DNA from 3 places in the Providencia manganoxydans genome. Region 1 is predicted to be linked to each of the others. Evidence: predicted binding sites of a transcription regulator. Region 1 holds the regulator's gene; each other region holds the start of a gene.

What was found. The regulator CRP, encoded in region 1, controls carbon source genes, mostly activating them, when cyclic AMP is high. The targets are predictions, from matches to a motif close to ATGTGANNNNNNTCACAT.
Region 2: the regulator CRP is predicted to act here: its motif matches at 3,965-3,982, upstream of gntK (gluconokinase).
Region 3: the regulator CRP is predicted to act here: its motif matches at 2,772-2,789, upstream of cdd (cytidine deaminase).

Annotation. Positions count from the first base shown of each region.
Region 1 is NZ_CP067099.1:440,631-446,996, reverse strand. Features, by position in the region: gene JI723_RS01945 (phosphoribulokinase) at 1-825, shown strand, start outside; gene JI723_RS01940 (OsmC family protein) at 897-1,301, opposite strand; gene crp (cAMP-activated global transcriptional regulator CRP) at 1,723-2,355, shown strand; gene JI723_RS01930 (HlyD family secretion protein) at 2,553-6,008, shown strand; gene JI723_RS01925 (MFS transporter) at 6,085-6,366, opposite strand, start outside.
Region 2 is NZ_CP067099.1:555,755-562,120, forward strand. Features, by position in the region: gene JI723_RS02395 (ABC transporter ATP-binding protein) at 1-430, opposite strand, end outside; gene JI723_RS02400 (FecCD family ABC transporter permease) at 427-1,431, opposite strand; gene JI723_RS02405 (ABC transporter substrate-binding protein) at 1,428-2,465, opposite strand; gene gntR (gluconate operon transcriptional repressor GntR) at 2,801-3,796, shown strand; gene gntK (gluconokinase) at 4,130-4,672, shown strand; gene gntU (gluconate transporter) at 4,669-6,027, shown strand; gene JI723_RS02425 (hypothetical protein) at 6,029-6,241, opposite strand.
Region 3 is NZ_CP067099.1:3,226,020-3,232,385, reverse strand. Features, by position in the region: gene JI723_RS14635 (hypothetical protein) at 147-815, shown strand; gene JI723_RS14630 (hypothetical protein) at 1,221-1,691, shown strand; gene cdd (cytidine deaminase) at 1,732-2,619, opposite strand; gene JI723_RS14620 (CidB/LrgB family autolysis modulator) at 3,038-3,733, opposite strand; gene JI723_RS14615 (CidA/LrgA family protein) at 3,727-4,200, opposite strand; gene metG (methionine--tRNA ligase) at 4,355-6,366, opposite strand, start outside.

The DNA.
Region 1 (6,366 bases):
GGTGCAGGAACCACTTCGACCAGCCAAGCATTTCGTAAAATATTCCATCAATTAAATATCCAACCTGCAACTTTAGAAGGTGATAGTTTTCATCGTTATACTCGCCCTGAAATGGATATGGCAATTAGAAAAGCCAGAGAACAAGGCCGCCATATCAGCTATTTCGGCCCTGAAGCAAATGACTTCTCCCTGTTAGAGCAGACGCTTTTAGAATACAGCCAACAGGGTAGTGGTAAATCACGTAAATACCTTCATACCTACGATGAAGCTGTTCCCTATGGCTTACAGCCGGGTACCTTTACGCCATGGGAACCCCTACCACCTAATAGTGATATTTTATTCTATGAAGGGTTACATGGCGGTGTTGTCACACCTGAAAACAATGTTGCTCGCCATGTTGATTTACTGGTTGGGGTTGTGCCTATCGTTAACCTTGAATGGATCCAGAAGCTGATCCGAGACACCACAGAACGAGGGCATTCACGAGAAGCAGTGATGGACTCGGTAGTTCGCTCAATGGGTGATTATATTAATTATATAACCCCACAATTCTCACGAACTCATATTAATTTCCAACGTGTACCAACCGTAGATACCTCAAACCCTTTCTCTGCTAAAGCGATACCATCACAAGATGAAAGTTTTATTGTTATCCGTTTTAGAGGGCTCGAACAAATTGATTTTCCTTATTTACTTTCCATGTTAAGCGGTTCATTTATTTCAGCTATGAATACTATTGTTGTGCCGGGAGGGAAATTAGGGTTAGCAATGGAGTTAATCATGACCCCTATTGTTGAGAAGTTAATTAAACAAAAACACGATTAATAGTTAATACATGATGCTTATTTTAAATTAATAAGCATCATAATTAAAAAAATAATATATATAATAAAAAATTATTGAGTTTTAATTTCAAAACTATGAGTAACTTTCACAGCTTTTTCTAACATCAAAGATACCGAGCAATATTTCTCAGCCGAAAGTTGAACTGCACGTTCAACCACTTTTTCCGTTAAATCAGTGCCTGTTACAATAAAATGCAAATTAATATGAGTGAAATAACGAGGAGCCTCATCACGACGCTGTGAGGTTAATTTAACTTCACAACCACTAACGTTATTACGGCCTTTTTGTAAAATAGATACCACATCCACTGAGCTGCATCCACCTACTGCCATCAATACCATTTCCATTGGGCTAGGTGCTTTATCACCTGAATTACCATCCATCATTACTTGATGACCAGAGGCGGACTCACCTAAAAAAGAAAGTCCTTCAACCCACTTAACTCTCGCTTCCATTATTTATTCCCCTAGAAAAAATTTGTATAAAAGATAACATTGTTACATAAATGCTTTCAATCGAATCGACACTTTAAGTAGCTGAAGCGATAAAGCCGAGACTTTCTAGGTTTATTATGTTACAAACAAACTATCACCTGATAGGAGCAAGATCAAAACTCAGGGTTTCAATTGATTATACACTCTAAATGATTCGAGATGCAGCTAGGCAATAAGTGAACAAATCGCGAAGAGCATAGAAAACTATGTCGCTAGTGCAAGTAAACGTAATCAACAACGCGGCAACTTGAAGCATGATGAGTATATTATAGTACTGGTATTAACTTACATTATGGTTAATATGCTAAGATAGTGACTTTAAAAACCAGCTTTCTGGTTATGGTTGACCGGAGGCTGTATTAACATACAGAGGATAACGCTAATGGTTCTCGGCAAGCCACAAACAGACCCTACTCTTGAATGGTTTTTGTCACACTGCCATATTCATAAGTATCCATCCAAGAGCACACTGATCCATCAGGGTGAAAAAGCAGAGACTCTTTACTACATCGTTAAAGGTTCAGTGGCTGTTTTAATCAAAGATGAAGAAGGCAAAGAAATGATCCTCTCCTATTTAAATCAGGGAGATTTCATTGGTGAACTAGGGTTATTTGAAGAAGGGCAAGAACGTTCTGCCTGGGTAAGAGCAAAAAGCGCCTGTGAAGTCGCTGAAATTTCTTACAAAAAATTCCGTCAACTTATTCAGGTTAATCCTGACATTCTTATGCGTCTTTCTGCGCAAATGGCAAGCCGCCTACAAACCACATCAGAAAAAGTGGGTAACCTCGCATTCTTAGATGTGACAGGCCGTATTGCTCAAACACTACTTAATTTAGCAAAACAACCAGATGCAATGACCCATCCGGATGGTATGCAAATCAAAATTACACGCCAAGAAATTGGTCAAATTGTTGGCTGTTCGCGTGAAACTGTTGGCCGTATCTTGAAGATGCTAGAAGATCAAAACTTGATCTCTGCGCACGGCAAAACGATTGTCGTCTACGGAACTCGCTAACATTTAAAATAACCCTCTATCCTTGTGATGCAGGGTTATTTTTTGCCTCTAATTGTATCAATATCCTATCACTTTCTGTTGCAATCATTTTGCGATACTCGTTATCGTCTAGCCGCGTTTCTTTATATTTAAATAATTATCAGTCACATAATATTAAAAACAATCACTTAATTTATTGTTTAAGGAATTTTTAATTTATGGTCGAGCTCACGATAACAATTAATAAACCATCTTTCATCAATCAAAGAACACTTAATGATACTCTGAATGAAATGAACTTTGTTGAAATAGGGAAAATGGTAAATAACATTGTTTATAATATAAAAAACGTTGCCAATATCAATTTAACGATAAATATAAACTATAAAACAAAGAGTGCTAATGCTAAAAAATTAAGTTCGACTTCATCGACAACCAATACATTAATTAATAACGATAATAATTGTTCAGGCAAAATAGATAAAGTAACACAAATAGAACTTGCTTCTCCTATGACAAAAAATATCGCAACCCAAACAGAACAACGGATCGAGATACAGCATAACCCAGATGAGGTTGACGCAAATGATTTATTATCAAAACAAACTAAGCATACCTTACCCACTAAACATGATGAAAATCAAGGAAGTAAGAGTACTCTAAACGAAACGCCTAACACGAAAAAAAAAGCTAACCCCGTACAAGTTGGAAGAGTTCCGCCAGAAGCGACCTTAGGATCTGATACTTTATCTCAATCAGCGCCTTTGATGTTGCACACTCCTCCCGCTCTTCAGGAGGTTGAACAAAAGACTCACATAGCGCCTTTTTCTTCAAACAAAGAAAACAACACTGACCGAGCAAAACAGTCCATCGAGAAAAAACCGAGTCTAATTTCAAATAAAGCAAATAAAATGACTCTACCCATACTCGCTAATACTCAACAACGTGAAAAACAGAGTAATGACTTTATTTTAAATGATGATAGCTCACGAGCTGAACCTACAGCATCTTATAATGACAATCCAACATTGAGTCATGTAAAAGAAATAATTCAAAAGATTGAGCAAAACACCTCTTCCCAGCCCAAAGTGACTTCACAAATTAACAAAGGTGCTCCTGCTCAACAACAAATCGCCTCTCAAACAACCGAATCAACTCCAGCAATCACTAACGGAAGAACACTGACGTATGCAGAAGAAATTCAAACGTCCCTCTCTTCCTATTCCCCAAGCAGAACGGCAAGCCAGAGTGGAAAATTATCTGTGGTAGAGAAAACACCAGATAGTTCACTCATGCTTGTTCCAAAAAATGCTAGCCGACCCAGTACACTCGATAGAAACACACTACCATCGTTGGCGCTAAGTGAAGCACTTCGGAAACGATTATCGGATAACACTTTCAAGAGTCAGATGAAAAATTCGGCCTTAAATAAATCTCCCAACAAAGACCCAGTAGAGAATATGCAGGTAGGTGTAGATAAAGACGCCAAATTGCTCTCTTCAATATTTAATAATATTGAAGATTATCTCACCAGTGCTCATAATAAGGAAACTCGACATCGTTATATTATAAATATAGATAATTTTGAGGTTATTATCACAATATCTCCCAAAAACTTCTTAAATTCCCCTATTGAAGGCCAAGATATAACAGAATTATTAGCTCATTATATTAGTGGATTAGATAATCATAATGTCTATTTAAACGTATTACAGAGAAATCTTGATAATGACTCATTTAGTGATATGGATGGCCAAGATGATGATCTTGATTCAGTCAATAGTTTTTATATTGATGAAGAATTCTCAGATATGGAAGATATCCAAAGCTATTATGATGATCCCTTTGATGAAATAAGCTGGGATATCTTTACTGAAAAACAAAATCAAACACCCCTGAACGCTTTCACTAAGCAGACACAAACCGACAAACAAACACTTGATAATGCTTTGGAGCAGAAGGAAGCAGAGCTATCTACTCAAAAGCAGATCCAAAGAGATACTGAAAAACAACTGCAACAGACCAATGAAAACCTTAAAATGGCTCAAACGCTCCTTAACCAAAAACAATTGGAATTGGACGCTTTCACCAAACAAGTACAAACCCACAAACAAGCTTTTGATAACGCACAAGCCGCGCTGGAGCAGATGAAAATCCAGCTGCAAGCGAGCCAAGAAGCCCTTAAACTGGCCCAGCAACAGACCGAAAGCCAGAAAAAAGCGGCTCAAGTCCTCTTTGAACAAAAGCAAGCGGTACTGGCCACTTTCACCAAGCAGACACAAACCGAGTATTCCAAAGTTACCGAGGCGCAGCAATCCGCTGAAATACAGACAGAATCAAATAAAATAGGTAACCATTCTGGTTTTATCGATCCGTCTTTTTATGAAAAAAAATTTGAAAGAGATATAGAGAGTGATGATGCATTTTCTTCTGATGAAGAAAATGATTATGATTATAAGGATACTTCTGTTATATCAAATCTGGGTAAAGTTCAAAACCCAATTTCAATGAATAAAAACAACCTTTCCCAAAATCAAAATGATACACGTTTATCAATAGCACCTGTACAGCCAGAGAATTATATTGACATATCTGAAGAGATTAATAAATTGACGATATCAAAATCATATTGTCCATATGCAACTAAATATAATAATGATAATGACGACTATGATAATGGTTCACCTCAACTTGAAAAAAAAACCAGATTTCCTACCACCAACACAAATAGAAACGATTTCCCTGAGAAGAAAAAATCTGTTGTTCAAGAAAAAAGCTTATATCCATCTATGACAAAAACAAACCAATTGATAGAGAAAGCTAAATTATTGAGCAAAGACATTCCAAATAAAACAAACTATCAATTTAATAATATTAAAAAAAATCTATCAGAAATGATAGAACAATTATCAGAGGTAGAAGAATCAAAAATAATATCAGCACTTGACCTCGCTATAATAAATAAAACACGCTATTCGCCTAGTATTCTTCTTGCTCATTCATTAGCTACAAATAAAAAAACAGATAACTCAATAACACAAGATCGTGCTGTACAAACTGAGCCATTTACAGTGGCACAACAAAAAAATCCAGCTAAAATGACTCAAGGAATACAGACGGATATTTCTTCAATGACGGAGACAAAAAAAGCGTCTACCATTACGTTAACACTTGCAAATACAATATCCCCCTCATTAGAAGAGGATAATAAAACCATTCCCCTTTCTCAAACAAAAATATCTACACTAAAAGCTACAGCTAATACAACAAAATCAGTAAAAAAGACAAGCCCTACTCAGAATAAAGAAAAACTTATCTATACGAAATATAGTCCTAGTCTACTGACTCAAGGTTTACCAAGTTACATGACAGAAGGGGAGTATCATGCATTAAATGAAATCCAAAAATCAAATTTCCCATCAAATCTTAATGAAAAAGAGTCTATATTATTGAATAAAATCGCGGAGGCTCCCCGTTATTCATTACCAACGATCAATAAAGAGCAGTATAAAAAGTTAAAGGAAATTTTAAATTTACCTTTTTATAAAAATATAACAGCGATTAATCTTCAGCGACCTACTCTTATATCCCTAGTATCAGGGAAAAGTGGCTCAAGTAAGAAAAGAAGAGACGATGAAAATAAAGAAGAAAAAGACAAGCATGAAAATGAATAGTATGACAAGATATATAAATAATTAAAATTAAGATAAATCGCCCCTATTTTACACTGGGGCGGATTTATAATTCAAATTACGATGCTAATTGATAACTTTTAGATAAAGAGCTTGATAGCAAGAACGTCAAACCACATAAAGCAATAAAGCCCCCTACATAGCCGACATTGATACCAACCAAATAGCTAATCACCAACGGCGTTATCCCACCGATAAAGGTTGTTGCTAAATTATAACCAACAGCAAGAACTACCGTCTGCCCACCAGAAATTGAGAACAGTATTGCAGATAAATTACATAATATCATTGCCCCATTGATAATTATAATTAATTGAGCAATAGACACCAAAATCATTAT
Region 2 (6,366 bases), 120 kb from region 1:
CGCCGCCACTTAGCGTGCTATATAAACGCAATTCAAGATGCTCAATGCCCAATTTCTGAAGCTGATAAAGAGCCAATGCTCTTTCTTTATGACTCGGAATTGAAAAGATTGATAGTTGCGTGGTGAACCCCATCATGACCATATCAATAGCAGTGAAATTAAATGGCGTATCATGTGCTTGAGGTACGTAAGCAATCACTTTCGCTATATCTTGCTGCTTATAAGACTTTAATGATTTTTGAGCGAGATAAATATCACCCTTTATAATGGGAATTAGGCCGAGTAAGCTTTTAATTAGTGTCGTTTTACCGCAGCCATTAGCGCCTAATAAACAAGTGATTTTCCCTGTCAAAAGTGACAAATTAATGTTCGTCACAATGGCATGATGATGATAGCCAATAGCAACATTTTCTAATGTCATCAGGCTCATTTAACTCTCCTTGCCTGCAACAGGATTGCTAAAAAGAAAGGCGCACCGACAGCCGAGGTTAGTATACCGAGCGGCAGTTCAATTGAGGCGATACTACGTGCCAATGTATCAGTGATCAGCAACATAATTGCACCAATCATCATTGATACAGGGAGCTGATAGCGAAAGTTAGCGCCTACTATCATTCGGGTTATGTGTGGGACTATGAGTCCTATCCAGCCAATAATACCTGCAATAGAAACGGCACTAGCGGTAATTAAGGTTGCTGAAACAATAAAAATACCACGAATTAAGCTGACATTGATCCCGAGACTTTTAGCTTCTTCATCAGATAAACTCAGTAAATTCATACGCCAGCGTAACAATAGCAACGGAATAATGCCTATTAACATAATAGGTAATGCGGATAATAGATCGCTTTGAGTAATAGATGAAAGACCACCAAGCAGCCAAAAGGTAATAGAAGGTAGTTGGGTATAAGGATCGGCTAAAATTTTCATTAAAGATATCGCAGAGCCACATAAGGCGCTAATAGCCACCCCAACTAAAACGAGGGACAAAATGGGGTCGTGCTGGCGTGCCATTCGAGCAATTAGACAAACGAGTGTGACAGTCAATAACCCACCAATAAAAGCGGCTAATTGGATATAAATCATTGATTGTCCAAGGAATATTCCAATCACAGCACCAACCCCAGCACCAGCTGAAACCCCTAAGATATCTGGAGACACTAATGGGTTACGGAACATGCCTTGATAGGCAGCGCCAGCAATCGCTAGGCCGCCCCCAATCATAATTGCTGCTAATGTTCGAGGAAAACGAATTTGCCAAAACACAGTGTGATGACGTGGATCTTCAATCGCGATTTGAAAACCTAATTCTGAGAAGAGCAAACTCAATAGTTGATTTAGAGTAAGTGAGTACTTACCATTTATCAATGCAGCGATAAAACAAATAATAAAAATGGCCGCTAAAAGAGACTGTTTGGCAAGACGACTCATGATGATCTCATTAATTTATCAATTTGCTCATCTGTGAGTGACGAGTGATAAAACAGTGCGAAAAATTGTTTAATATCATCATGTATGCTTAGCGCTAGCTGTTGATCAAAATGGCTTTGTAGACGGCGCATACCTAATAAACGATTCACACTTGGAGGTCCATCTAACCAACCAAATGGCATGCCACTAAAGGTGAACAAACGGTTAGATGAAATAGCATTGAGCCCTTTCCATAATGGTGAGCTGTGGATAAATTGAACAGCTTCTTCATATTGGGTAATGATAATATCAGGGTTCCATTCGTACAGTTGCTCCATAGAAACTTCGGTCAATCCTTTAAAGTTAGGCATATCGGCCACATTGCGTAAACCTAAAATTTCTATCGCTTCGGTGTGAATTGAACCTTTAGTGCCCGTTTGGAGCCCTTTAGCCCCTCTCGCTAAATAAAAACTTAATGTATTGGTCTGATTTTTTTGCGCAAACTGTTTGGCACTTTTGAGGTATTGTTCGGCAAGGTCACTAAGTTGTTGCGCTGATTGTTGGACATTCAAGAGTTGGCCTAATTGGCGTAGCTGCTGAGGGGAGTCTTCTAGTCCCCCCGCAATCAGCAGATAGGCAATTCCCGTTTGTTGCGCTACTTTTTCAGCTTGGGAACGATATGTATCATCAATATTGCCTGTATCAAGGATCAGTTGAGGGTTATAGTCGAGTAGTTTTTCCAGAGAAAGCGTACTACCACGTCCCGCTAAACGTCCATATATCGGTAATTCTCTCCATGGTTTAGCAAATAAATCGCTATGATTTTTTTGTAAATTAATAGAGGAGAACCCTACCATTTTTTCTGGTGCTAAAGCGAATAGAAGGAGATCAGATGGTGCGCCTGAGCTAATGACACGTTGAATTTGGCTCGGTTTTGGCAATTGACCAAACAAGGCTTGTTCGACCGTACTAGGAGTTCGCCCACAAGCAGGGAAATAATAAAATGCAGCTAATGCGGCACAGGATTTGATAAAGTGTCGGCGATTGATTCCCATAGCGCTAAATAATGACTCGTTATATTTATTTGTATATAGCGCGAAAATTAGCGGAGTCATGCTGTAGAGTCAACTACAAAAAAGACAATTATGGGAAAACTCGACTATTCTGTGATGTAAATCAGTAACAAACATTGCTATCTATAAAAAGATCGCTGAACATACACTCTAAATAATCCAAGGTGCGGCTAGGTAATGAGTGAATGAGTCACTGGGAGCATAGAAAACTATGCGATGAGTAGTAGTATAGTCACGATGCCATCATTTTAGCCGCAGTTTGAAGCAGGATGAGTTATCGTCATTCGAACTTAGGTAACACTTATTATATTGGACATATGAAGAAAAAAAGACCCTCATTACAGGATATTGCCGATCGCATCGGTGTCACTAAAATGACCGTTAGTCGTTTTTTAAGAAACCCTGAGCAGGTTTCTGAAGTGCTACGTGGCAAAATTGCACAAGCTGTTGAGGAGCTAGGATATATTCCAAATAAAGCGCCTGATTTGTTATCGAACGCAACCAGCCATGCAATTGGGGTTTTATTACCTTCATTAACTAACCAAGTATTTGCTGAAGTGATCCGAGGCATTGAAGCGATAGCGGACCGTCATGGTTATCAAACTATGTTGGCTCACTATGGTTACTTGCCCGAAAAAGAGGAAGAGCGACTCACTTTTTTGCTTTCTTATAATATCGATGGCGTGATCTTAGCTGAACGAACTCATACCGAGCGTACTTTACGTATGTTAAAAACGGCGGGGATCCCTGTCGTTGAAATTATGGATAGTGTATCGCCTTGTTTAGATACTGCGGTCGGTATTGATAATTTTGAAGCTTCACGGCAAATGACGGCAGCGATGTTAGATCGCGGTTGCCAACATGTGGTGTACCTAGGTGCTCGGCATGACGAAAGAACAATTATTCGCCTACAAGGCTACGAGCAGGCGATGCGAGATGCGGGGCTTGAGCCACGCAATGTGATGACGCAAGTCAGCTCCTCATATTCATTAGGCGCCCAATTACTGCATGAGTGTAAACAAAAATACCCTGAAACAGATGGGCTATTTTGTACGAATGATGACCTAGCGATAGGGGCAATCTTTGAGTGCCAGCGTCTTGGTATTAAGATCCCCGACGATTTAGCCATTGCGGGTTTCCACGGACATGATGTTGGGCAAGTCATGACACCAAAACTAGCCAGTATCTTAACACCAAGAGATAGCATGGGGCGTAAAGCTGCCGAAGTTCTTCTTGGACGTATTAATGGTAAAAAACTACCACAAACGCTATTTGATGTTGGTTTTGAGTTACTACCTGGTGAAAGCATTTGAAATAAAAAACACTAAATAATTCGAGGTGCAGCTAGGGAACAAGCAAATAAGTCGTCAGGCGCATGCATAAATATGTATGTGACTGATGCAAGTGAGTGTAGTCACCATTCCTTCAATGTGAAGCGCTGTAACTGGAAGTATGACGAGTATCAGTGATGCACTGAATTAGTGCGATAGCCATCACAAATCTATTTATTTCCCCACAAAGATAATTGATAAAAATAGCAGCACTGCTGATAATGTTACTGGTAACTGTTACCGGTAACAATCGAATGCCTACTATCAGTAAACTAAATTAGCACTAGTTTCTATTTAACACCTGAGGAGTTTCCAATGAGTGATACCCAAACACAAAATTATACGTTTGTCCTTATGGGGGTATCGGGTAGCGGTAAATCAGCTGTTGCAAACGGTGTCGCGCAACAAACGAATGCGGCTTTTTTAGACGGTGATTTTTTACATCCTCGCGCAAATATTCAAAAAATGGCTTCAGGTCATGCTTTGAATGATGAAGATCGCCAACCTTGGCTTGCCGCACTAAATGACGCTATTTTTGCCATGCAACGCACTAATGCAATTTCATTAGTTGTTTGTTCCGCATTGAAAAAAAGCTATCGCGATAGATTGAGAGAAGGAAATAAGAACCTCTATTTTATCTATCTGAAAGGAGATGCTGAACTCATTGAAAACCGCCTCAAAGCACGTAAAGGTCATTTCTTTAAACCTGAAATGTTGGTATCCCAATTTCAGGCATTGCAAGAGCCTACATTAGAAGAACAGGATGTTCATATTGTCGATATTCGCCCATCACTTGATGAGGTTATAAAAAATACGCGTACGGCTATTCATCAAATTGTATCTGGAGGCAATCCATGAACACCCCTGTTGAAACATTAAGTACTTTAACATTGGTGCTGACGGCAGTCGGCTCCGTTGTACTACTGCTGTTCCTCGTCATGTATGCACGTTTGCATGCATTTGTGGCTCTGATGATCGTTTCTATCGGTGCAGGGCTCTTTTCAGGTATGCCAGTACAAGAGATCACCGCCACCATGCAAAAAGGGATGGCCGGCACTCTAGGGTTCTTGGCAATTGTTGTCGCACTTGGCGCGATGTTCGGTAAGATCCTTCATGAAACTGGAGCACTTGATCAAGTCGCGACTAAGTTATTGAATCTATTTGGTGAAAAGCGAGCTCATTACGCAGTGGGTATCGCAGGTTTAATTTGTGCTTTACCACTGTTCTTTGATGTCGCCATCGTGCTACTAATCGGCGTGGTATTCGCTGTCGCAAATCGTACCGGTCATAACGTTGTACGCATGGCTATACCTTTATTCGCAGGGGTTGCAGCTGCGGCAGCGTTTTTATTACCGGGGCCAACACCAATGCTAGTCGCTTCACAGATGGGGGCTGACTATGGCTGGATGATCCTGATCGGTCTGTGTGCCGCTATTCCTGGTATGTTATTAGCAGGTCCACTATTTGGTAGTTTTATCAGTAAGCACGTGACAATTGATATCCCTGCGGATTATCAAGCACCAAAAATGGATCATGGCAAAATGCCTAGTTTTGGTTTTAGCTTGAGCCTTGTTTTATTCCCTCTGGTTTTAGTTGGTCTAAAAACAATAGGTACACATTTTGTTGAACCGAACTCGAACCTTGAGCATTGGCTCGAATTTATCGGCCATCCATTCACTGCACTGTTATTGGCTTGTCTGCTGGCAATTTATGGCCTAGGTTTTCGCTATGGCATGAATAAAGAAAAAGTAATGGAAGTGTGCTCCGCAGCTATCCAACCTGCTGGTATTATTTTATTAGTGACTGGGGCTGGTGGGGTGTTCAAACAGATCTTAGTGGATTCAGGAGTTGGCCCAGCACTTGGCGATTCATTGATTGGCGCGGGTCTGCCTATCGCAGTGGCGTGTTTTGTACTAGCTGGTGCAGTACGTGTTATCCAAGGTTCTGCAACCGTTGCATGTTTAACAACCGTGGGTTTAGTACTACCAGTCATTGGTGAATTAGGATACTCAGGCGCACAGCTAGCCGCATTGGCGACTTGTATTTCCGGTGGTTCTTTGATTTTAAGTCATGTGAACGACTCAGGTTTCTGGCTATTCGGTAAATTTACGGGTGCAACAGAAGCACAAACCTTAAAAACATGGACAGTGATGGAAACTATCTTAGGAACGACGGGTGCCATTGTCGGAATGGTGTTCTTTGCGTTCTTGTAAGTTAAACGCCTAAATTACGTGAATAAGCCAAAACTTGCGGAATTGAAGTGAGTTTTGGTTTTTTCTTTTTTGTTGGCTGAGCAATGAGGCGAAAGCCTGTTGTACGCTTACGAATTTTATAAACTTTGTATTTGCTAGGTGCATTTTGCAGATAAAGCTCTACATCTAACTCACTGAGATTTAGGCTTTTAGCTAATTGATTAATTATCTGCATAATATTACCTATAACAGCTCCGAAAGCATTGAAGCTTTCGGAGTCACTCTTTACTAGAGGAAGCGGTGTTGACGCCACCTGAAAGCAATTCAGGGGGCGGCAACACCGCAACCCTAAATGTGCTC
Region 3 (6,366 bases), 1.6 Mb from region 1:
TTTTTTATATGTTGATAGTTTCTGATTTAATGTGTTTAATATTCCAATCGCAATTCGAAACTATTTGAAAGTTGATGAAGACAACTTTTCTTTGCTTTATCATTAATACGAATATTCTATCCTAATAATGCCTATGAGGGGGGAGAATGAGCTTTTTTCTTTATGATAAAAAAGTTATGAGGTTAATACTTATTTTTATAATAAATATATTGTTCAGTTTTATTTGTTTGGCAAAATCACGGGGTGAATTTAAAAAAACAATAAGTATTGTTGATGATTATCTCTATACACAAGAGCTAAAAAAAGAAAAGGAGGCACAATTAAATTATATGTCACCTTTTAGTATTATAATGATTGATTATTTTAAACAAGTAATGAAGGAACATAGTTTACCGGTTAGTGATAATTTAATTAATTCTATTATTTGTGCACATAAATTTGAATATATAGATTTGACTAATAAAAAAATAGATGATGATAAAGGCCTTGAGTATCATATTGATGATATCAACTATAAAAAAGCCAATGTAATATATAATAAAATAATAAATGATTATAATTTGCCTAACGATGTATGGATCTTAACTGTTCCTTTTGATTTATTAAATGATCACCAAAAAGAAGCTTATTGGAAAATCATGTTAAGTGCAAAAACAGAAAGTAAAAAATACATATTTATCGCGAATATTATTCGTATGGTTGAAGAAAAAGTAAAGTATGCATCTAAAGAAGAAAAATCCAGAATATGTAAATGGTTAAAAAGGATAAAAAGAACAACGGTATACTCAGAACATATCCTTCCTAAGAAATATTAAAATAGCAATATACTCGTCATACTTCAAGTTGCAGTGTTGTTGACTACGCTCACTCGCACTAGTCACCTACTTATGTAGGCTCCTAGCGACTCATTCACTTGTCGCCTAACTGCAGCTCGAATTATTTAGAGTATATTCTCCTTGCCTATCTTCACTTGTCGCACTTTTCGTTAGGGGATAGTGACTGCGCTACGTTTACTGAATTATAGCGTTTGTATATGCTCTCCATTTATCTTTGTTTATCGCTGACCTGCAATTCGAATTATTTAAAGTATAGGTTATGACATAGTTAGTATTTTTATCATATATTGCTACAAGATTTTATTTTATGTCATTCTATAAAAGATGTATGTTCATTTTCGATAAATAATCATTGTATGGTTATTTTCAATAAAAGGAATTTTAATGAGACGACTTACTGGAATAGCCGATTTTTTTCATTTTAAAAAACTATCATTATCCGCTGTTTTATTTCTTATATCGTTATCAGTATCTGCGAATACAATTAATAGCAATAACAATAATTACCTCAATAATCAAAATACATCAAAATATCATTTAATTAATCACCGTGAATTAGATAACCAACAGCTAACAGGATACACGGGACGTTATCCTATATTAGCCAAAAGTATGTTGGCAGAAGACAGTATCTTTTCAATGGTTGCAATGCAGTACTTTCGTGCGGTTCTTTTTGAGCATCAGATAATATTCACAGCAAAGCAACTTAAACAGATGCAGATGGACATGGCAGAAGGTTATCTTGAATTCCTTGAAGGAAAATTTAAACAAGGAAATAGTACTATTGATGGTGATATTAATTTTAAAGAAATTAGTCAGTTACATAAAAAGGTATATGCAAAATACATTAAATAATTGCCACCAAATAAATGGCGGCAATTAAATGTTTAACAAATTAATCTAAATAATTCACTTCTTTTTGCTGGCAGCCGAGTGCTTGCAAAGTGTTCTCCGTAATACACCATTGCTTAACAATTGCATCTTGCTTTTCAACTAATACCGCTTGCTCGATAGAATGCATATCTTTGCCCGCTAAATTAATCATAATTAATGCGGCTTGGAGTGGTGGCAAGCTTGGATTAAAGGCGGCGTTTTCAGCGTAGCGACCAGTAAATAATGAACCATCTTTTAACTGTAGTGCAATACCTGAATGCGATTGGCTATAAGGTGCATGTGACTGGTTTGCTGCCTCAATAGCCGCACATAACAAGCGATTACGGCTCGGTGTGCTGTAACCATGATCGACAGTATCCATTAGCAGAGTTGTGATCTCTAAATCGGATGGGCCAAATGAATCAGGTAAGTAATCATGTAATGTTGCTGGCTGACGCTCAGGGAGGTGTACTTCAATTTTACCACCACCACGTAATTCATTCATAAACTGTCGGCAGTGACCGCATGGCGTATAGTTGACCGTGATCGAAGCCAACTGTTTTTCACCTTTTAACCATGCATGGGTCACGGCACATTGCTCTGCGTGGATAGTTTGCGCGATAGCGACGCCACTGAATTCCATATTAGCGCCGAAGTAGATGTTACCACTTACACCACGGGCAATAGCCCCGACATTAAAGTGCGAAATTGGGGTAACAGCATAGGCCGCCGCGAAAGGTAATAATAAAAATGCCAGCTCGCTGTCACTATAACCGCAATCAGCCTTAATCTGATTAACTTGTTCGGCACTCAGCATCGCTTGAAAATCAGGTGTATCAATAATGGGTCTGAGCGCAACTTGTAACTTTTCTGGGAGTTGAGACCAAGCGGACTTAAATCTTGAATGCATGAGTAGTTCTCCTAGTGACTTACTTACATTTTTTATACTCAATTGCAGCGTTTTGCATTGGGGGATACTTTCTACGCTCTTCGTGAGTTATGGGGTTCCCGTTCAGCTGCATCTCAAGTGTTTAGAGTATATGTAATAAATTATCACTTAATATGTGATTAATATCTCTTTTTCTATGAAATTAATGAAACAAATTGTGTAATTGAGAGATGTATCTCAAGTTTTTGGCGGTAAGCCTCTGACTGACTGCTGACAAACGTATTTTGTTTGGCGGTAGTCGTTGAGGTTATTTGACCTAAATTAGGAAAATCAAATTATTGATTTTCGGCTGATAACACGAAGCGGAAAAAAACTGATTTCATTCCACTTCGTCAATAAGTTGAGAGAGGCGATAAGCCTCTCTCATATTGTATTGAGTTTAGCCGAAAAGATGGAGTATGACTGGGAAGATAAACGGAGCGAGTAAAGAGGTAATGATCCCACAAGTCATTAATGCTAATGAGCTATAAGCGCCTTCAATATAGTTGATTTCTGCACAACGGGCAGTACCTAATGCGTGAGACGCAGTCCCCATTGCTAACCCTCTTGAAGCATGTGTACGAATACGTAGGGCATCAAATAAGGAATGGCCAAACATCGCTCCCAACATACCCACAAAAATCACGCAAGCAGCACTAATTGCGGGAACTCCGCCGATTGAATCAGCGACAGCCATGGCGATTGGGGTCGTAACGGATTTTGGTAAGATAGAGGCGGCAATGTCGGGTGTTGCACCTAACCATAAGGCAATCGATGTACCAGTAAACATAGCCACTAAGCTGCCGGCTAAGCAGATACTAAACAGTGATTTCCATTGGGCACGAATTTGATGCATTTGCTCATAAAGAGGAAAGGCGAGTGCGACAACCGCCGGTTGTAGCAGGTCATTAAGGATTTTACTGCCTGCAAAGTAGTGTTCATAAGGGGTATTGGTAAAAATGAGTAACGGAACAATAATCGCGATCGCCACTAATAATGGGTTTAATAGTGGTAGTTTTAATTTAATCGACAAAATCCGTGCCAGATAAAAAACGGCAATAGTTAACGGTAGTGACCACCAAATATGTTCTAACATTTTCCATCCCCCTTATCTTGCTGATTATCCGGTGATATATGAGTTGGCTCTTCAGGGGGAAGAGGAACCTCGTCTGGTTTTACACCAACAATTTGACGTTCTTTATGGATATAGTTAGAGCTGAAAGCAACCACAACCATCACTACTAACGTACTAATAAAGCAGGCAACAAGGATTGGAACCAGTTGTTCGCTTAATTGGCTATAATAATTCATGATGCCGATACCAATAGGTACAAACAATAACGTCATATTCTTTAGCAATATTGAACAACCAGGTTGCGCCCAGTGCGCAGGCACAATTTGAAGAGCGAGTAGCACAAACAGTATTAGCATACCGATGATACTACCGGGAACAGAAAATGGCAGAAGTGTTGATAACAGGTTCCCAATGATCAGGCAGAGATAAAGAATCGCAAAAGCGCGTAAATACTGCCATCCGGTTATCAGCACATGTTTTAATGACATGAGACTCGTCCTATTACGCTAAGTGCATTCATCATACAATTAACTTTATTATTGTGCTAGAGATCACAGTTAAAAGATGAAAAAAAAGCAGAGGATCAAGGATCCTCTGCTTCTCATTTAATTATTCGCTCTTTCCTAGGTAGGATCCGCTATTTTATTTTACTTGCATACCTGGTTGAGCACCGCTGTCAGGACTCAGTAGGAAAATATCTTTTCCGCCGGGGCCAGCAGCCATTACCATACCTTCTGACAGCCCAAAACGCATTTTACGCGGAGCTAAGTTTGCGACCATGATAGTCAAACGGCCTTCAAGTGCTTTTGGATCAGGGTAAGCACTACGAATACCAGAGAAAACTTGGCGAGTTTCACCACCAATATCCAGTTGCAGTTTTAGTAACTTATCAGAGCCTTCAACAAAATCAGCTTGTTTGATCAACGCGATACGCAGATCAACCTTAGCAAAATCATCAAAGCTGATGGTTTCTTGAAGAGGATCATCTGCAAGTGGGCCAGTCAGAACTTTAGCGGGTTTGATGCTTTCTTTAGACGCTTCAACCATTGCTTCAACTTTTGCCATTTCAATACGTGAGAACAGCGCTTTAAATGGCGCGACTTCATGATGAGTTAATGGCGTAGCGATTGAGTCCCATGTTAGTTCGACATTCAAAAATGCTTCGGTACGTTTTGCAAGGCCTGGCAAAATAGGTTTCAAGTAAGTCATTAACACACGGAACAAATTGATACCCATTGAGCAGATATCTTGCAGTTCTTGGTCTTTGCCTTCTTGTTTTGCAACAACCCATGGCGCCTTTTCGTCCACATAACGGTTAGCAATATCGGCGAGTGCCATAATTTCACGCACAGCTTTACCGTATTCACGGCTAGTATAGGCTTCACCAATTGACTGTGCTGCATCAATAAATTGCTGATACAGCTCAGGATCAGCTAATGTTGCTGATAATTTACCGCCAAAACGTTTAGCGATAAAACCGGCGTTACGGGATGCTAAGTTAACCACTTTATTGACGATGTCACTGTTTACGCGTTGCACAAAGTCTTCTAAGTTCAGGTCGATATCATCGATACGAGATGAAAGCTTAGCGGCATAATAATAACGCAAGCAATCTGCATCAAGGTGATCTAAATAGGCGCGAGCAGTAATAAAAGTCCCGCGTGATTTAGACATTTTTGCACCATTAACGGTGACATAACCATGAACAAATAGATTGGTTGGTTTGCGGTATTCACTGCCTTCAAGCATTGCTGGCCAGAACAAGCTATGGAAATAAACGATGTCTTTACCGATAAAATGATACAGATCGGTTTTTGAATCTTTATTCCAAAACTCATCAAAATTGAGGTCGCCACGCTTATCACAGAGGTTTTTAAATGACCCCATGTAACCAATTGGTGCGTCTAGCCAAACATAGAAGTATTTACCCGGTGCATCAGGGATCTCGAAACCGAAATACGGCGCATCGCGGGTAATATCCCATTGTTGTAAACCTGATTCGAACCACTCTTGCATCTTATTGGCGACTTGTTCTTGTAGCGCACCTGAGCGAGTCCAAGCTTGTAGCATGTCGCTAAATGCAGGTAGGTCAAAGAAAAAGTGTTCTGTTTCACGCATTACTGGCGTAGCGCCAGACACCACAGAACGCGGGTTAATCAGTTCTGTTGGGCTGTAAGTTGCGCCACACACTTCACAGTTATCGCCATACTGATCTTCTGCTTTACAGGTAGGGCAAGTACCTTTTACGAAGCGATCTGGTAGGAACATGCCTTTTTCAGGATCGTACAGTTGTGAAATAGTACGGTTTTTAATAAAACCGTTATTTTTTAATTTGCTGTAGATAAGTTCTGATAGCTGCTTGTTTTCTTCACTGTGGGTCGAGTGATAGTTATCATAACTGATAGCAAAACCAGCAAAATCTTCCTGATGCTCTTGGTTCATTGCTGCAATCATTTCTTCCGGTGAAATTCCCAGCTGTTGGGCTTTCAACATGATTGGCGTGCCGTGTGCGTCATCTGCACAGATAAAATGAACCTCTTTGTCGCGCATTCGCTGATAACGGACCCAAATATCAGCCTGAATGTGCTCCAGAATATGACCGAGATGGATTGAACCGTTAGCATACGGTAACGCACAGGTTACCAATAGTTTAT